2 regions of the Pseudomonas sp. MM227 genome follow, and region 1 is predicted to be linked to the other one. Evidence: riboswitches for the same ligand, from Rfam matches in the RefSeq annotation. Region 1 holds a riboswitch; the other holds the start of a gene.

The links. A riboswitch is a leader RNA that binds a small molecule or an ion and turns the genes downstream of it on or off. The one in region 1 is predicted to bind cobalamin.
Region 2: linked by a shared signal. The riboswitch ahead of cobO (cob(I)yrinic acid a,c-diamide adenosyltransferase) and the one ahead of ONG87_RS10390 (CbtB-domain containing protein) in region 1 are both predicted to bind cobalamin.

What each region holds. Positions count from the first base shown of each region.
Region 1 covers NZ_OX352319.1:2,304,429-2,313,184, forward strand. Annotated here, with positions in the region: gene metH (methionine synthase) at 1-481, opposite strand, end outside; gene ONG87_RS10360 (acyltransferase) at 756-1,778, shown strand; gene nfuA (Fe-S biogenesis protein NfuA) at 1,856-2,440, shown strand; gene ONG87_RS10370 (GlxA family transcriptional regulator) at 2,529-3,527, opposite strand; gene cobM (precorrin-4 C(11)-methyltransferase) at 3,542-4,288, opposite strand; gene ONG87_RS10380 (cobalamin biosynthesis protein) at 4,323-4,748, opposite strand; gene ONG87_RS10385 (CbtA family protein) at 4,754-5,431, opposite strand; gene ONG87_RS10390 (CbtB-domain containing protein) at 5,443-5,637, opposite strand; cobalamin riboswitch at 5,767-5,991, opposite strand; gene ONG87_RS10395 (monovalent cation:proton antiporter-2 (CPA2) family protein) at 6,097-7,920, shown strand; gene ONG87_RS10400 (mechanosensitive ion channel family protein) at 7,924-8,756, opposite strand, start outside.
Region 2 covers NZ_OX352319.1:1,645,271-1,654,026, reverse strand. Annotated here, with positions in the region: gene ONG87_RS07540 (cobyric acid synthase) at 1-1,207, opposite strand, end outside; gene cobD (threonine-phosphate decarboxylase CobD) at 1,204-2,196, opposite strand; gene cbiB (adenosylcobinamide-phosphate synthase CbiB) at 2,189-3,097, opposite strand; gene bluB (5,6-dimethylbenzimidazole synthase) at 3,094-3,741, opposite strand; gene ONG87_RS07520 (cobyrinate a,c-diamide synthase) at 3,738-5,072, opposite strand; gene cobO (cob(I)yrinic acid a,c-diamide adenosyltransferase) at 5,069-5,680, opposite strand; cobalamin riboswitch at 5,842-6,065, opposite strand; gene ONG87_RS07510 (sorbosone dehydrogenase family protein) at 6,200-7,513, shown strand; gene ONG87_RS07505 (C40 family peptidase) at 7,553-8,098, opposite strand; gene ONG87_RS07500 (C40 family peptidase) at 8,207-8,756, opposite strand, start outside.

The DNA.
Region 1 (8,756 bases):
CGTCGAAGGTGACGTTGCGGTAGCCGGGGTTGTTGACATCGGGGGACAGCGAGCAGGTGCGGCTGGTCGGGCCCAGCACGCCGGCAACGAAGCGCGGTTTGTCCGGGGTTTCCAGGGTCTTGGCGTCGGCGACGCGCCGGGCCACCCGCGCACCTTCAACGTTGAGCTCGTACACCAGCGACTCCATGCCATAGTCGGCCTGGGACACCTGGGTGGCATTGAAGGTGTTGGTTTCCAGAATGTCGGAGCCCGCGTCCAGGTAGGCCTTCTCGATGGCGGCGATCACATCCGGGCGGCTGAGCAGCAACAGGTCGTTATTGCCCTTGACGTCGCTTGGCCAATCGGCAAAGCGCTCACCCCGATAATCCTCTTCTTCGAGCTTGTAGCTCTGGATCATCGTGCCCATGCCGCCGTCGAGAATCAGGATGCGCTCTTTGAGGGCTTGCTGGAGGGCTTGAAGGCGAGCACTGCGGTCGGACATGGGAACCACTCTTTCAGAAAATTCGGACACTGTGACAGGTGGCGGATGATAGCAAACCTGTGCGCTATTTGATCATCACAAGGATTACCATGAATTTCACTCATGTTGAGACCGCCGGGCTCGTGCCTTTTTAATCCCTTGCACGAAACCCCGAAAGAGGCTTGCAGCCGGTCAGTCATTGACGCGTGTCGCGACCTTTTCGAGATTTTTGCAGTCCCACCCCTCGGAATGCCCTGAAAAGGGGCGCGAATTCTCGTTTCAAAAGGCGGTACGCATGCTGATTTCGCTTCAAGCTTTAAGGGCCCTGGCCGCCTGGATCGTAGTCTGCCATCACTTCATGCAGATTTTCTTCGACTTCCATGCCGCAGGCCCCATCGGTCAGTTCTTCACTGACCGAGGCGCGGTGGGCGTCGATATCTTTTTCGTCATCAGTGGGTTGGTCATCTACCTGTCGACCCAGGACAAGCAGATGCCCGCGGGGCGCTTCCTGCTCAACCGTGTCATTCGCATCGTACCGGCCTATTGGCTGTACACCGCCTTGATGGGGCTGATGCTGGTCAGCCTGGGCCAATGGCTGCCCCATGCCGCGATCGACCTGCCGCACTTCATCCTCTCGCTGCTGTTCATTCCTTCGGAAAATCCCGGTGGTTACGGCCTGTACCCGACGCTGAACGTGGGCTGGACACTCAACTACGAGATGTTCTTCTACCTGCTGTTCTCGCTGGTGTTCACCGTGCCGCAGCGTTACCGCCCGCTGATCGTCGCCGCCGCGCTGGTCGCGGTCAGCGAAGTACTTGGCCGCTATGGGGTGGTCAGCCGCTTCTATCAGAACAACATCATCTACGAGTTCCTGCTGGGCATCGGCATCGGCATGCTCTATCGCCGCGGCTGGATCGCCCAGGGCTTGTGGCTACCCCTGGCCGTGATCATCGTGTCGGCGGTGCTGATCTATCACCTGGATTCCAGCGACCGGCTGCTGCACTGGGGCTTGCCCAGCGCCTTGATCGTCCTGGCCTGCGTGGCCATGGAGCCGCACTTCCGTGGCAGCCGCCTGCTCAAGACCCTGGGCGACTGTTCGTATTCGGTGTACCTGGTGCACGTGCTGGTGCTCTACGCCGGTTGGCTGGCCAGCGTCCACTGGCATCTGAACCCATACTGGGTGTTTGCGTTCTGCGTGCCCACCATCGCCCTGGTGTCGTGGGCCAGCTACGTGTGGATCGAAAAGCGTCTGTACCAACGGGTCAAGCACTGGACCGACGCTCGCCTGGATTCGACCTCAATGGCCCGTACGGGGTGATTCCCGACCAAAACAGTCAGGCTTTGTCAGCGTCGCCGGATTCGCGTAAACTGCTGGCAAGTCTGTGAGGAACCACTATGAGCGCTATAACGATTACCGACGCTGCGCACGATTACCTGGCCGATCTGCTGAGCAAGCAGAACACCCCCGGAATCGGCATTCGCGTGTTCATCACCCAGCCAGGCACCCAGTACGCAGAGACGTGCATTGCCTACTGCAAGCCGGGTGAAGAAAAGCCGGAAGACACCGCCCTGGGCTTGAAAAGCTTCACCGCCTGGATCGACGCCGTCAGCGAAGCCTTCCTCGACGACGCCGTGGTCGACTACGCCACCGACCGCATGGGCGGGCAGCTCACCATCAAGGCGCCCAACGCCAAGGTGCCGATGGTCAACGCCGACAGCCCCGTCAACGAGCGCATCAACTACTATCTGCAAACCGAGATCAACCCCGGCCTGGCCAGCCACGGCGGGCAGGTCAGCCTGATCGACGTGGTCGAAGACGGCATTGCCGTGCTGCAGTTCGGCGGTGGTTGCCAGGGTTGTGGCCAGGCCGACGTCACCCTCAAGGACGGTATCGAGCGCACCCTGCTCGAGCGCATCCCGGAGCTCAAGGGCGTTCGCGATGTCACCGACCACACCCAGAAGGAAAACGCCTACTACTAGGTAGGCAAGCTAGGTAGGCAAGCTGCCCCGCGCCAGGAAGCGAGGCCCGCACTCGATTCGCTGCGCCCAAGCAGCGCGGTGCGGGCGGCTACTGGCCGAAGCGCTGTGCGTATCCCTGCGGACTCACCCCAAGCACCTTCTGAAAACTGCGCCGCAGGTTTTCCGCATGGCCATAGCCGCACAGGCGCGCCACGCTCTGCAACGACAATTGCCCGCCCTGAATCATCGCCCGGGCCGCTTCCAGGCGGACCCGCTCGATATGCCGCGCCGGCGTGATATTCAGTTCGGCGAAGAAAACCCGGTACAACGTCCGCGGCGTCATGTTGGCCTTGTGTGCCAGCGCTTCCAGGGACAGATCGGCGCTCAGGTTCAGTGCGATCCATTCCAGCAACTCGGTCAGCCTCGACGTCGTTCCGTTGCAGCGCGCCAGGTGTGGACTGAATTGCGTCTGTCCACCCGAACGCTTGAGAAACAGCACCAGGCGGCGGGCGACGGCAAGGGCCAGGGGTCGGCCCAGGTCGGCCTCGATCAACGCCAGCGCCAGGTCGATCCCGGCGGTGACGCCTGCCGAGGTGAAAATGTGGCTGTGCCCGTCCTTGTCCGAGGGGTCGTAGGTGTGCAGCCGATCGCCTTGCACCTGCACATTGGCAAAGGCCTGCAAGGCCTCGACATCGTCCCAGTGAGTGGTGGCGATCAAGCCGTCCAGCAAGCCCGCGCTGGCAAGCATCAGCGCTCCCGAGCACACCGAACCCAAGCGTCGGACCGTGGGCGCGGCCTCGCGCAACCAGGAGAGCAGGGCAGTGTTCGCGCACTGTTCGGCATCGCTGCTGCCGCCGGGCAGCAGCACCGTATCCAGGGTGCTGCAGTCCACCGACAGCCAGCTGGCGTCGGCATGCAATTTCAACCCGGCGGAGGTCGCCACGGCGCCCGCTGCCTCCCCCAGCAGCTGCAATTGGTAGAGTGGCGCCAGGCCCTGGCGGGCCAGCTCGACGTTGGCCGAGGCGAACACCTGCATCGGGCCGGTCACATCCAGGCTCATCACCCCGGGATAGATCAGGCAAGCGATCACTTTGGTGGAATCAGCCATGCAGTCCATGTCGTTCAAGAACGGTACAGGTGGGCATGGCCCGCACGGTACAGCGCCGAGTCGGCGAAACTGTCCGTGTGCAGCACGTGCCCCACGAGAATCAGCGCACTACGCCGGAAGTCCTTGGCTGCGACCTTGAGCTGGATATCCCCCAAGGTGCCCAGCACGAAGTCCTGATCCGGCCAGCTGGCCTTGTGAATCACGGCAACCGGGCAATCCGCGCCATAGCTGGGCAGCAGTTCGGCGACGATTCGATCCAGATTCTTCACTCCCAGGTGAATGGCCAACGTCGCGCCGTGCCGGGCCAGGCTGCCCAAGCTTTCACCCGGCGGCATCGGCGACTTGTCGCCATAGCGGGTGAGAATCACCGTCTGCGCCACATCGGGCAGGGTCAGCTCCACGCCCAGCAGCGCTGCGCAAGCGGCCGTAGCGGTCACGCCAGGAATGATCTGGTAGTCGATGCCATGTTCACGCAGGCAGCGAATCTGCTCACCGATCGCGCCATACAGGCCGGGATCGCCGCTGTGCACCCGCGCCACGTCTTCGCCCCGGTCATGAGCTTGGCGCATCAGCTCGATGATCTGTTGCAGGTGCAGCTCGGCGCTGTTGTGCACCTGGTGCGCGGTGTGCCCTTCGAGCACCGCGTCGGGCACCAGCGAGCCGGCATAGATGATCACTGGGCAACGCCGGATCAGGCGCTGGCCCTTGACGGTGATCAGCTCCGGATCGCCCGGTCCGGCGCCGATGAAATAAACGGTCATGGGGATTCCTGACAGGCGGAGGGGTGAATGATATTCAAGTTCGCGCCACAGTGCAGCCGGTCCGATCCCGCGTACCGGCTATGGCAAGGGTAGCCATAGTCGTTTGCCGCCGGTTGACACGCAGTATCGACGCAGACGCCGTGCAGTGCTCGGCCATGGCCAGGGCGGCGCTTTCAGCAACACCCTGGCAACCAGTCGCTGCGAATGAGCGCGCGGAACGATGGCTGAGTCGATCCTCAAAGGGCGCCAGCGCCTGCGCGCTGTAGGTGGCGAAAGGCAAACCAAGGCGTTCGGCCAGCAGTAGCAGCCCTGGCTCGTGTGCCTTGAGGTCGATGCTGGCCAGCCCCTGCACATCCGCCCAGTCAAGCCGGTGTTCGAGCAGGGTTTGTTCCAGCAGTTCGTGCAGCGCCTGCGCGCTGCAGCCCCGGCGACACCCGAACCCTACCCACAGCGCCGTCATCGGATTCAGCCACGGGCTCGGCGAAACAACCAGGTACTGATCAGGCCCAGGGCCAGCCAGAACACCGCATTGGTTACCAGTGAAGCAATCACGAACTGCTGTTCCAGCGCTTCGGGCGCCAGGCTCGCATGCTGTTCGGGTTGGGGCGCGCCAATGAGGTGCGGTACCAGCACGATGGCCAGGCCCAGCGCCTTGAGCAGCATGCCGCGGCCGAACACCAGCAACGCCAGGCCCGCAGCTGTCGACGCCGCCGTGCCGATCCACCAGGTTTGCCGCAATGCCAGGTCTGCCGCCTGCGTGCCGGGCAGTTCCGGCGGCAGGCCCAGGTTCGGCGCCAGGCAGAACACCGCGAATCCACCCAACCCCCACAACAGTCCCTGGGCATTGCGACCAGGTGCCCGCAGCGTATAGAGCGCGACCAGCATCAGGGCGAAGCCGACGGCCACTACCAGATTGCCCCCGGCCGTGGACAGCACGCGCTGCCAGCCGTTTTCTGGTTCCCAGGCCTCGGCGTGCTCGTGCGTGGCGCCTGCGGCATCGGCATGCTCATGCTGCAAGGCAGGTGTTTCATAGCTTTCACCCTCAAGGATCAGCGGGGCGACCCAGAGGGCTTGCAGAAGCGTCAGCAACAGTGCGGCCAGCAGCCCGCTGAACCCGGCGGTACGTACGATGTGCCTGATCATCTCGGTATTCCTCAATGGCACGGAAAGGCGGCGCTGTGCCGGGTGTCGTGAGCGGCGTTGTGCACGGCTTCGATATGCGAGAAACCGGCGAAGCCGACCAGGCAGCAGCCCAGCAGGAACGTACCAGTCGCCAGCGCAATGCGCTGGGCGAGGGTGGCGGTATGCGTTTGGGCGTGTTCAGGGCTGGTTGAGACGGTGCTGGACATGGCGTTCCCTCTGGTGGTCCCGACGGTGGCGGCTCCACGGTATGTGGTTCCGACAATCGGGCACGCGCACGCAGAAAGCCTGGCGCAGGCGCGCCATGCTCGCAACAGCGCCCGCCCACCGCGGGTTTGTCGATCACAGACAGTCTGGGCCGGTCTCCGGGCTTGCGAGGGGCGGTATGAGCCAGCCTTGAAAGCGTCGCCTTCCCACACCCATGACAGGCGCAGTGGATCTGACACTTCTCTCGCTTACCGTTGCGGGGGCAGCACCGGACTTGCGCCAGCATCCAATCGAAGCTGGCACTCACCGGTTTCCCGTTTCACCCTGTGAAGGGCACCCAAACGAAGCGCCTAGCAAATCATGTCGACGCGGGGCCGTCAATCCGCGCCCATGCCAGCGAGCGCCGGCGCCTGTAGAATGCTGCCGCGGTCCGCACTTTCACATTCGACAAGGAGTTCCCCATGCCCGAAGAAGGCAACATGCTACAAGCCGCCGTGGTGTTCCTGCTGGCCGCGGTGATTGCCGTGCCGTTGGCCAAACGCCTGCAATTGGGCGCGGTGCTGGGCTATCTGTTCGCCGGGGTGGTCATCGGCCCGCAAGTGCTGGGCTGGGTCGGCGACCCACAGAGCGTCAGCCACATCTCGGAACTGGGGGTAGTCCTGCTGCTGTTCATCATTGGCCTGGAGCTGTCGCCCAAGCGGCTGTGGGTCATGCGCAAGGCGGTGTTCGGGGTTGGCCTGGCACAGGTGCTGCTGACCGCAGTGGTGATCGGCGCGGTGGCATTGCTCGGCTTCGGCCAGCCGTTGAACAGCGCTGTGGTGCTGGGTCTGGGCCTGGCCTTGTCGTCCACCGCATTCGGCCTGCAAAGCCTGGCCGAACGCAAGGAACTCAACGCTCCCCACGGCCGCCTGGCCTTCGCCATCCTGCTGTTCCAGGACATCGCCGCGATCCCACTGATCGCCATGGTGCCGCTGCTGGCCGGCAGTGGCAGCGATGCAGGCGAGGGCAGTACGCTGGATCACAGCCTGCGGGTGCTGGGCAGCATCGCTGTGGTGGTGGTCGGCGGGCGCTATCTGTTGCGTCCGGTGTTTCGCATCGTCGCCCGCACTGGCCTGCAGGAGGTGTCCACCGCTACAGCCTTGCTGGTGGTGATCGGCACCGCCTGGCTGATGGAGCTGGCCGGTGTTTCCATGGCCCTGGGCGCCTTTCTCGCTGGCTTGCTGCTGGCCGATTCGGAATACCGGCACGAGCTGGAGTCGCAGATCGAGCCGTTCAAGGGGCTGCTGCTGGGGCTGTTCTTCATCAGTGTCGGCATGGGCGCCAATCTGGGCCTGCTGCTCGAAAACCCGGCACTGGTGCTGGGGCTGACGCTGCTGTTGATCGGCATCAAGCTGCCATTGCTGGTGTTGATCGGGCGTCTGGCCGGCGGCTTGGGCCGGCTCAGTGCCGTACGCCTGGGTATCGTGCTGGCCGCCGGCGGCGAGTTCGCCTTCGTGGTGTTCAAGATAGGCCGCGAGCAGGGCCTGTTCGACGCGCGCCTGTACGACACCTTGCTGCTGACCATCACCCTGTCGATGGCGCTCACGCCATTGCTGTTGCTGCTGTGCGCACGCCTGCTGCGGGTCAAGACCCCGCCGGTGGAAGTGCCGGACGCCTACCGCGAGATCGAAAGCGACGCGCCGCGCGTGGTGATTGCCGGCATGGGCCGGATGGGGCAGATCGTTGCGCGGATCCTGCGCGCGCAGAAGATCAGCTTCGTAGCCCTGGACACCTCGGTGGAGTCCATCGAGTTCTCGCGCAGCTTCGGCCACCTGCCGGTGTTCTATGGCGACCCGCTGCGGCCGGAGATCCTGCGCGCGGCCAAGGTCGAGCAGGCCGAGTATTTCGTCATCGCCACCGACGATCCGGAAATCAACATCAAGACCGCCGAACTGGTCAACCGCCTGTACCCGCACGTGAAAATCATCGCCCGCGCGCGCAACCGCCAGCACGTGCACCGACTGGTCGACCATGGCGCCCAGGCGGTTCGCGAAACCTACTACTCGAGCCTGGAAATCACCCGCCGAACGCTGGTCGGCCTGGGCTTGAGCCAATCCCAGGCCGATGCGCGTATCAGCCGCTTCAAGCGCCATGACGAACAGGTGCTGCAGGCCCAGCATGCGATCTACGACGATGAAGCCAAGGTCATGCAGACCGCCCAGGAAGCGCGCGCCGAGCTGGCCCGACTGTTCGAATCCGATCGCCAGGACGAGAAGGCGGCCGCCAAGGGCGCGCCGCGGCGCTGAGAATCAAACCGGCGGCTGGCGGGCGACGTCGGCCGGCCCGTCCTCGTTGGCCGGATGCGGCGTGCGGGTCGACATTTCGGCGCGCAGCTGCGGCAGGCACTCGGGGTAGCGGTTGTTTACGAAAGTGATCAGCCGCTCGCGCACATGGCAGCGCGCGTCCCAGTTGCGCGAGGAATCCAGCGAGCTGAGCAGGATGCGCAACTGCATCGCCTTGTCGCTGGTATCGGTAACCTGCAGGACCACCACACGGCCGTCCCACAGGTGCGGAATTTCCTCGCACAGACGCTTGGTCTCGACGCGCAGCGCTTCCAGCGGCACCGAGTAGTCGACCCAGAGAAACACCGAGCCGATGATGCTGGACGTACTGCGGGTCCAGTTCTGGAACGGCTTCTCAATGAAGTACTGCAGAGGCACGACCATGCGCCGCTCATCCCAGATCTTCACCACCACGTAGGTGCCGGTGATCTCTTCGATACGCCCCCATTCGCCCTCGACGATGACCACGTCGTCGATGCGGATCGGCTGCGAAATGGCGATCTGCAGCCCGGCGATGAGGTTGCCCAGCACCGGTTTGGCAGCGAAGCCGGCAGCCAGTCCCGCAAGACCTGCGGACGCCAGCAGGCTGGTGCCGATCTGGCGCACCGCTGGAAACGTCATCAGGATCAGGGCGATGCCGAAAATCAGCACCAGCACGTTGAGGCACTGCACCAGCACCCGCACCTGGGTCTGGATGCGCCGGGCGGCAAGGTTGTCCTCGATGTCCAGCGGGTGTTTGAGGGTCATGGTGGTAGCCACGGCCTTGACACAGCGCAGGCCGAGCCAGGTCAGGCAGGCGG
Region 2 (8,756 bases), 660 kb from region 1:
CCGGATGATCCAGCGCCGCCCCGGTGGTCACCCCGGCATGGATCTCGTAGCCGCTGACGGCGGCCTGTTCAAGGGTCAACTGGCCGGTCACGTTGCGCAGCTGCTTTTGCGCCTGCAGTTCGGTGGTGAACTCCAGCAGGCCCAGGCCCGCGCTGGAACCGGCAGCGCCTTCGAGGCCCAGCGGGTCGTCGATGCGCGTGCCGAGCATCTGCAGCCCGCCGCAGATGCCCAGCACCTTGCCGCCATAACGCAGGTGGCGGGCGATCGCTTGTTCCCAGCCCTGGGCACGCAGGTGGGCCAGGTCGGCCCGCACGCTCTTCGAGCCGGGCAGGATGATCAGGTCGGCCGGGGGGATGTCATCGCCCACGCCGATGAACTGCAGGTCGACCTGCGGGTGCAGGCGCAGCGGGTCGAAATCGGTGTGGTTGCTGATGCGCGGCAAGACCGGCACGATCACCTTGAGCACCTTGTCGGCCTTGCTTGACTGACGCCGATCCAGGCCGTCCTCGGCCTCCAGGTGCAGGTCCATGACATACGGCAGCACACCGATCACCGGCTTGCCGGTACGGGCCTCCAGCCAATCCAGGCCGGGTTGGAGCAAGGCGATGTCGCCGCGAAAGCGATTGATGATGAAGCCCTGAACCCGCGCCTGTTCAGTCGGCGAAAGCAGTTCCAGGGTACCAACCAGATGGGCGAACACGCCGCCGCGGTTGATGTCGGCGATCAGCAGCACCGGGCAGTCCACCGCCTCGGCGAAGCCCATGTTGGCGATGTCGCCGGCGCGCAGGTTGATCTCGGCCGGTGAACCGGCCCCTTCGACCATCACCACCTCGTAGCGGCCACTCAAGCGTTGGTGCGAAGCCAGTACCGCCTGCATGGCGATGGCCTTGTAGTCGTGATACGCGACGGCGTTCATGCTGGTCACGGCGCGCCCGTGGATGATCACCTGGGCGCCGGTGTCGCTGTTGGGCTTGAGCAACACCGGGTTCATGTCGGTATGCGGCTGCAGACCCGCGGCCTGGGCCTGCACCGCCTGGGCACGACCGATCTCGCCGCCGTCGGCAGTCACCGCACTGTTGAGGGCCATGTTCTGCGGTTTGAACGGCACCACCGCCACGCCCTGACGGGTCAGCCAGCGGCACAGCGCGGTGACCAGCGTGCTTTTCCCTGCATCGGACGTGGTGCCCTGAACCATCAATGTGCTCATGCATGCTCCTTGCGATACTCGCCCAGGGCGGATTCGAGTCGTGCCCAGTCGCCCTCGCGGGCAGGCAGGCCGAAGCGCAGGCGGCTGTCCTGCTTGAACAGCCGCACGAGGATGCCGCGACGGGCGAGGAAATCCTGCAGGCGCTCGGCCCCTTCGTACGCCACCGACTGGAACAGTGCGCAGCCGCCCTGTGGCGCCAGGTCGTGGCGCCGCAAGCATTGGGCAAGGCGCTCGCTGGCGGCGGCGCAGCGGGCGATCTGCGCCTGCTGCGACGGCTGGTCGAGCAGGCAGGCCTGCCCCAGCTGGCGTGTCGGTCCGCTCACTGCCCAAGGCCCGATCAGGTCGGCCAGCAAGCGCAGCAGGCGCGGCTCGCCGAGGACAAAGCCCAGCCGTACACCCGCCAGCCCGAAGAACTTGCCGAACGAGCGCAGCACGATCAACCCAGGTTGTACGCCGTAGCGAGCCAGACCGGCACGCGGGGTGTTGTCCATGAACGCTTCATCGACCACCAGCCAGCCGCCCCGGCTGTTCAGACGCGCATTCCAGGCCAGCAGGCAGTCGGCGGACAACAGCCGGCCAGTGGGGTTGTTCGGGTTGACGACGACCAGCACGTCGAGACTGTCGATGAAGTGCTCGACCTCGTCTTCGCTGATTTCGCGTACCACATGCCCCGCTTGTCGCCAGCCCTCGGCATGTTCGGCGTAGCACGGCGACAGCACCCCTACCCGACCACTGCGACGAAGGCGTGGCAGTGTCTGAATGGCCGCTTGCGAGCCCGGCACCGGCAGCACGTGCGCGAAGCCATAGTAGCTGCGCGCGGCGTCTTCCAGGCCGTCTTCGTTTTCCGGCAGCCGCGCCCAGGCGCGCGCCGTGATCTCGGGCAGGGGGAAAGCCCATGGCGCAATACCGGTGGACAGGTCGACCCAGTCGTCTTCGGCGATACCGTATTCGAGCACCGCCTGGCGCAAGCGCCCTCCGTGTTCAAGCATCGAGCAAGCCTCCCAGACACAGCACCAACAGCCACAGCCACACGCCGCGCTGGACCAGGTTCCAGCCGCGCTCGATGCTGTCGGCATCGGCCGGCGCACCCTCGCCCAGCACGGCCCGCTGATGCAGCTCGCCGTGATAGATAGCCGGACCGCCCAGCTGCACGCCCAATGCGCCGGCCCCTGCCGCCATCACCGGGCCGGCGTTGGGGCTGTCCCACTGCGGTGCCTGCCGGCGCCAGCAGCGCAAGGCCAGGCGGGTCTTGCCCAGCACGGCATAGGTGAGCGCAACCAGGCGCGCCGGGATGTAGTTGAGCAGGTCGTCGATCCGCGCCGCCGCCCAACCGAAACGCTCGAAGCGTTCGTTGCGGTAGCCCCACATGGCGTCCAGCGTGTTGCTCAAGCGATACAGGACAACCCCGGGCGCGCCGGCCACGACGAACCAGAAGATCGCCGCGAACACCGCATCACTGCCGTTTTCCAGCACCGATTCGGTGCCGGCCCGGGCCACTGCCTCGGCGTCCAGCTCATCGGTCTGCCGGCTGACCAGATAGCCGACACGCTGACGAGCGCTGGCCAGGTCGTCGCTGCGCAGAGCCTGGGCCACGGGCATCACGTGCTCCCCCAGGCTGCGCATGCCCAGCGCCAGGTACAGCGCGCCAATCTCCACCAGCCAGCCGACCAGCGGCAGCCAGGACAGCAATGTCGCCAACAGGGTCAGGGGCACCACGGCCAGGAACCAGGCGGTGACACCGTGGCTGCGCCAGCCACGCCCGGCGCTGTTGAAACGTGCTTCGATCCGGTTGGCCAGACGGCCGAAGGCAACCAGCGGATGGTGCCTGCGCGGCTCGCCCAACAGGGCATCGAGCGCCACCCCGGCCGCCGTCATCAACGCAATGCTCACAACGATTTTCCCCATTGGTTTTCGTACAGCATGTGTTCGAGCGGCTGGGGGGCAGCCCAGCCTTGAAGTTCCAGCATCGGCGCATCGTAGAAGCCTTCGACCGGCCCCAGGCACAGTACCGCCACCGGTTTGGCTCCAGCGGGCATGCCCAGTACCTCGGCCAGTGCACGGGGATCGAACAGCGACACCCAACCCATGCCCAAACCCTCGGCGCGCGCCGCCAGCCACAGGTTCTGGATGGCGCAGGACACCGAGGCCAGGTCCATTTCCGGCAAGGTCCGGCGGCCGAACACATGGCGCTCGCGATCGTCCATCAGCGCCGCAACCAGCACTTCGGCGCAGTCCGCGATCCCTTCGACCTTGAGCTGCATGAACTGGTCCGAACGCTCGCCCATGGCGTGTGCGGTGCGCAGTCGTTCTTGCTCGACCAACGCCTGGATGCGTCCGCGCACACCCGCGTCGCTGATGCGAATGAATCGCCAGGGCTGCATCAGGCCGACGCTGGGCCCCTGGTGGGCGGCCGCCAGCAACCGCGCAAGCAGCTCCGGGGGGACGCTGCCGCCGGCGAAGTGACGCATGTCGCGGCGTTCGGCGATCACTCGGTAGATGGCGGCGCGCTCGCTGTCGCTGTAGGGCTCGCTCATGACGCCGCCCGATGCCCGGCTGCAGGCGCGCGATCATCGGGCGCGAACAGTGCGGCCACCGCCGCCGGATTGGACGGGAAATAGAAATGCACGTAAGAGGCGGTCATCCGTCCCTGGCGGTAAACCGCCTCGGCGCCGCGACCGCCATTGGGGCTGACGCCACGAGCAATCGGCTGCAGCTCGGTACTGGTCAGCGAGTGGTGATAAGTGTGCCCGCGCAATACCCCCTCCGGCAGCTCGACCGCCTGCAAGGCCAGGGCCGCCAGACGCTTCTGCATGACTGCTTCGCCGGGCAGCAGACCCAGCAGTTGCGCGCGGGCCCCTTCGACGTCGGTCAGCGCGTCGAGCAAGTAGAGCATGCCGCCACATTCGGCCAGCAGCGGCTTGCCCGCGGCATGGTGAGCGCGGATATCGTCGAGCATCGAAACGTTGGCGGCGAGCGCCAAATGGTGCAGCTCGGGGTAGCCACCGGGCAGGTACAGGCTGTCGCATGGCGGCAGCCGCAGGTCGTGCAACGGCGAGAAGAACACCAGCTCGGCGCCCATGTCGCGCAACACATCCAGACTGGCGTCGTAGACGAAGGCGAACGCGGCATCGCGGGCCACACCAAGGCGCACACCATCGAGCAGGCGCGCCACCGAGCGTTCGACCGGGGCGGCGAAGGTGACCGCAGGCGGCAAGGCCACCTGGCAGGTCTGGGCCAGGGCGGCGGCAGCGGCATCCAGGCGGGTATCCAGGTCGTTGAGCTCGCTGGCCTGGACCAGCCCCAGATGGCGGCTCGGCAGTTCGATCCCGGTTTCCCGGGACAACGCGCCGTACCAGCGCAGACCCTGGGTCAGGCTGCCCTCGAGCAGTTGCGCGTGACGCACCGTGCCGACCCGGTTGGCCAGGACGCCGGCGAACGGCAGATCGGGTTGGTAACAGGCCAGGCCCAGGGCAAGAGCGCCGAACGTCTGCGCCATGGCGGTGCCATCGATCACGGCCAGCACCGGAACGCCGAAATGACGCGCCAGGTCAGCGCTGGACGGCGTGCCGTCGAACAGGCCCATGACGCCTTCGATGAGGATGATGTCGGCTTCCTGCGCCGCTTCCCATAACAGCCGCCGGCTGTCCTGCTCGCCGACCATCCACATGTCCAACTGATAGACAGGCGCGCCGCTGGCGCGAGCGAGGATCATCGGATCGAGAAAGTCCGGGCCGCACTTGAACACCCGCACCCGCCGCCCCTGATTGCGATGCAGGCGCGCCAGGGCGGCAGTCACCGTGGTCTTGCCCTGCCCGGAGGCCGGGGCGGCGATCAGCACCGCCGGACACTGGCGCGGCTCGGTCATAGCTCGATGCCCTTCTGGGCACGGATGCCGGCCTGGAACGCATGCTTGACCACACCCATTTCGGTGACTGTGTCGGCCAGTTCGATCAGCTCGGGCTTGGCCCCGCGACCGGTGACGATCACATGCTGCATGGGCGGACGTGCCTGCAGATCATGCAGCACGGTGTCCAGGTCGAGATAACCATGCTTGAGGGCAATGTTGAGTTCGTCGAGCACCACCAGGCCAATGGCCGGATCGCTCATCAGCTGCCTGGAGACGTCCCAGGCAGCCTCGGCCGCCGCGATGTCTCGCTGCCGATCCTGAGTTTCCCAGGTGAACCCTTCACCCATCACGTGGTAGCGCACCTGCTCGGGAAAGCGCCGGAAGAACAGTTCCTCGCCGGTGCTGTTGCGCCCCTTGATGAACTGCACCACGCCGCACTGCAGGCCGTGGCCCATGGCTCGCGCGAGCATGCCGAACGCGGAACTGCTCTTGCCCTTGCCGTTGCCGCTGAGCACCAGCAGCAAGCCACATTCGTTGGGAGAATTGGCGATGCGTTCGTCCATCACGGCTTTCTTGCGCAGCATGCGCGCCAGGTGACGTGCGTCGCGTTCGGTCGTTTCGTTCATGGTGGCTCTCCGCTACACCTGCACGCAGGCAGCATCGACGCGACACCGCGGCCGGCTGGCCGAACAGTGAACGTCAATGCCGCTCTCCCCGCGCGACAGTACATGGGTCAGGGCACGGCCCGGCGCAACGACGCCCGAGAATGAGCGCCGGCCCTGCAGCGTGCCGTAAAGGTGGACCAGGCCGGTCTCCGGGCTCACGAGCGGGGCTGTACACACCCAGGCCGCACGCCTTCCCGAATCACTTCAGTGGCATCGTGTGCAGCCTTGACTCGTCTACCGTTGCGGGGGCAGCGCCGGGATGGCGCGTCGAACGCTGCGCACCGGCTTCCCTGTTTCACTCGTCTGGATCGTCCGATCGCCGAGCACCTGGAACAGCCGCGCAGGTTAGAGGGTTGAGCCAGGAGCGTCAATTGATCCGCAGCACCTGATCCCCTGCTGCCGCTGATCGGCAACGCGGTTGAACCTTGCCAACCGCCAGTGCCTCTACCTTCTGTGAACAAAACCTCAGAGAGCCCGACCATGCACAAGACCCGCCTCGCTACATTGATCCTGCTGGCTGCCGGCCTTGCCGCCTGTGGCGAAACATCGTCATTGCAGGTCAGCGACGGGACGGGCCCCTCGCCCAAGCTGCCCGAGCCTAACAAGACCCTGATCCCTACCGTCAACATCGCGCCGGCGGTGGGCTGGCCCGAAGGTGGCAAGCCAACGGCGGCGCCCGGCACCCAGGTGGCCGCATTCGCCGCAGACCTGGACCACCCGCGCTGGCTTTACGTGCTGCCCAACGGTGACGTGCTGGTGGCGGAAACCAACTCGCCGGCCAAGCCTGACGACAGCAAGGGTATTCGCGGCTTCGTCATGGAGAAGGTGATGAGCCGGGCGGGCGCCGGCGTGCCCAGCGCCAACCGGATTTCGCTGCTGCGCGACAAGGACGGTGATGGCGTGGCCGAGACCCGTACCGTCTTCATTGCCAACCTCAATTCGCCGTTCGGCATGACCCTGGTCGGCAACGATTTCTATGTGGCGGACACCGACAAGCTGCTGCGCTTCAAATACACCGATGGCGCCACCTCGATCAGCGGCGCGGGCGAGAAAGTCGTGGACCTGCCGGGCGGCACGCTCAACCACCACTGGACCAAGAACGTCATCGCCAGCCCAGATGGCAAGAAGCTGTACGTCACCGTTGGCTCCAACAGCAACGTGGGCGAGAACGGCATGGATCAGGAACAAGGCCGCGCAGCAATCTGGGAAGTGGATGCTGCCACGGGCCAGCACCGGATTTTCGCCTCCGGCCTGCGCAACCCCAACGGCATGGCCTGGCAACCCAAGACCGGCAAGTTGTGGACGGCGGTCAACGAGCGCGACGAGATCGGCAGCGACCTGGTGCCGGATTACATCACCTCGGTCAAGGATGGCGGTTTCTACGGCTGGCCCTATAGCTATTACGGGCAGCATGTAGACGTACGCGTCGAGCCGCAGAATCCCGAACTGGTGGCCAAGGCCATCGCGCCGGACTATGCAGTCGGGCCGCATACGGCATCGCTGGGCTTGAGTTTCGCCGACGGCAGCGGATTGCCTGCCCCCTTCACCACGGGCGCACTGATCGGCCAGCATGGATCGTGGAATCGCAAGCCGCACAGCGGCTATAAAGTGGTGTTCGTACCGTTCGTGGATGGCAAGCCGAGCGGCCAGCCCATCGACCTGCTCAGTGGCTTCCTCAATGGCGACGAGAAAGCCATGGGTCGCCCGGTTGCGGTACTGCCCGACCACAAGGGCGGTGTGCTGGTTGCCGACGATGTGGGCAACAAGATCTGGCGAGTCACTGCCGCCAAGTGATCGAGCCAGGCCGGGGCGAGATCACTCGCCCCGTTCGGGTCACGGATTGCGCGCCAACTGGCCAGGTTGCAGCACCCGCTTGGCGTTGAGATAGGCTTTTTGCCAATAGGGCTTGTTCAGATAATCGAGCTTGACCGTGCCGCCGCTCGACGGGGCATGCACGAAACGCCCCTCCCCTACGTAGATACCGGCGTGACTGACTTGCGAGCCACCGCTGGTGGCAAAGAACACCAGATCCCCGGACTGCAGGTGCGACTGGTCGACATCCGGCGAGCGCATCACGATCATTTCCCGCGTCGAGCGCGGCAGGGCAATGCCGGCGGCGTCGCGATAAACGAAGCTGATCAGGCCGCTGCAGTCGAACCCGGAGTCGGGCGTATTGCCTCCCCAGCGGTACGGCGTGCCCACCAATCCCAAGGCCCGGAACAAGACGTCGTCGGCGGCGCCGACCATGTCGTTGTTGGGGTTCATGACGATCGGGTTGATGACCTTGGGCCTGACTACCTTGGCCGGAGGCGCACTGGCGCAGCCGGCAAGCACGGCAGCCAATGCGATTGAAGCGAAAACGCGTGCCTGGGTAGACATGTACCGAACCATCCTGAGCCGACTGCCGTAATAGACTAGATTCATTACCCGAAAACACAAACGGCGCTGAGATTTTCACCTCACCGCCGCTTTGTTGCGCTGCATCCGTTATTTGCTGGAGATCATCGTGGTGGGCGCCATGGCCAGGGCCCGCTTGGCCTCGATGAAAGTCTTGCTCCAGTAGCTGTCGCCCAGGCTGTCTACGCGAACGCCACCGCTGCGGCGGCTGCTGGAGTGGATGAACTGGTCATCGCCCAGGTAGATGCCGGCATGGCTGACACGACCACGGCCGTTGGTGCTGAAGAACAGCAGGTCACCGGGCTTGAGCTTGTTGCGGGCAACCAGTGGGGCCTTGACGTTGATCATCTCGCGAGTCGAGCGCGGCAGGTTCATGCCCGCCTCTTCGCGGAACAGATAGCCGATGAAACCACTGCAATCGAAACCGGAAGCCTTGTCGGTGCCGCCGAAACGGTAGCGGGTACCGATCAGGGATTTGCCACGCTCAAGGATGCTGTCGGCCAGGATCGGCAAGCTGTAGCCCTTGCTGCCGTCGAACTGGGCCAGCTCGTCTTCGGTGGCAATTTCTTCTTCGAACAGCAGCGAGGCTTTCGAAGGGGATTGATGCGGCTGGACGGCGGTGACCGGGTCCAGGACCTGC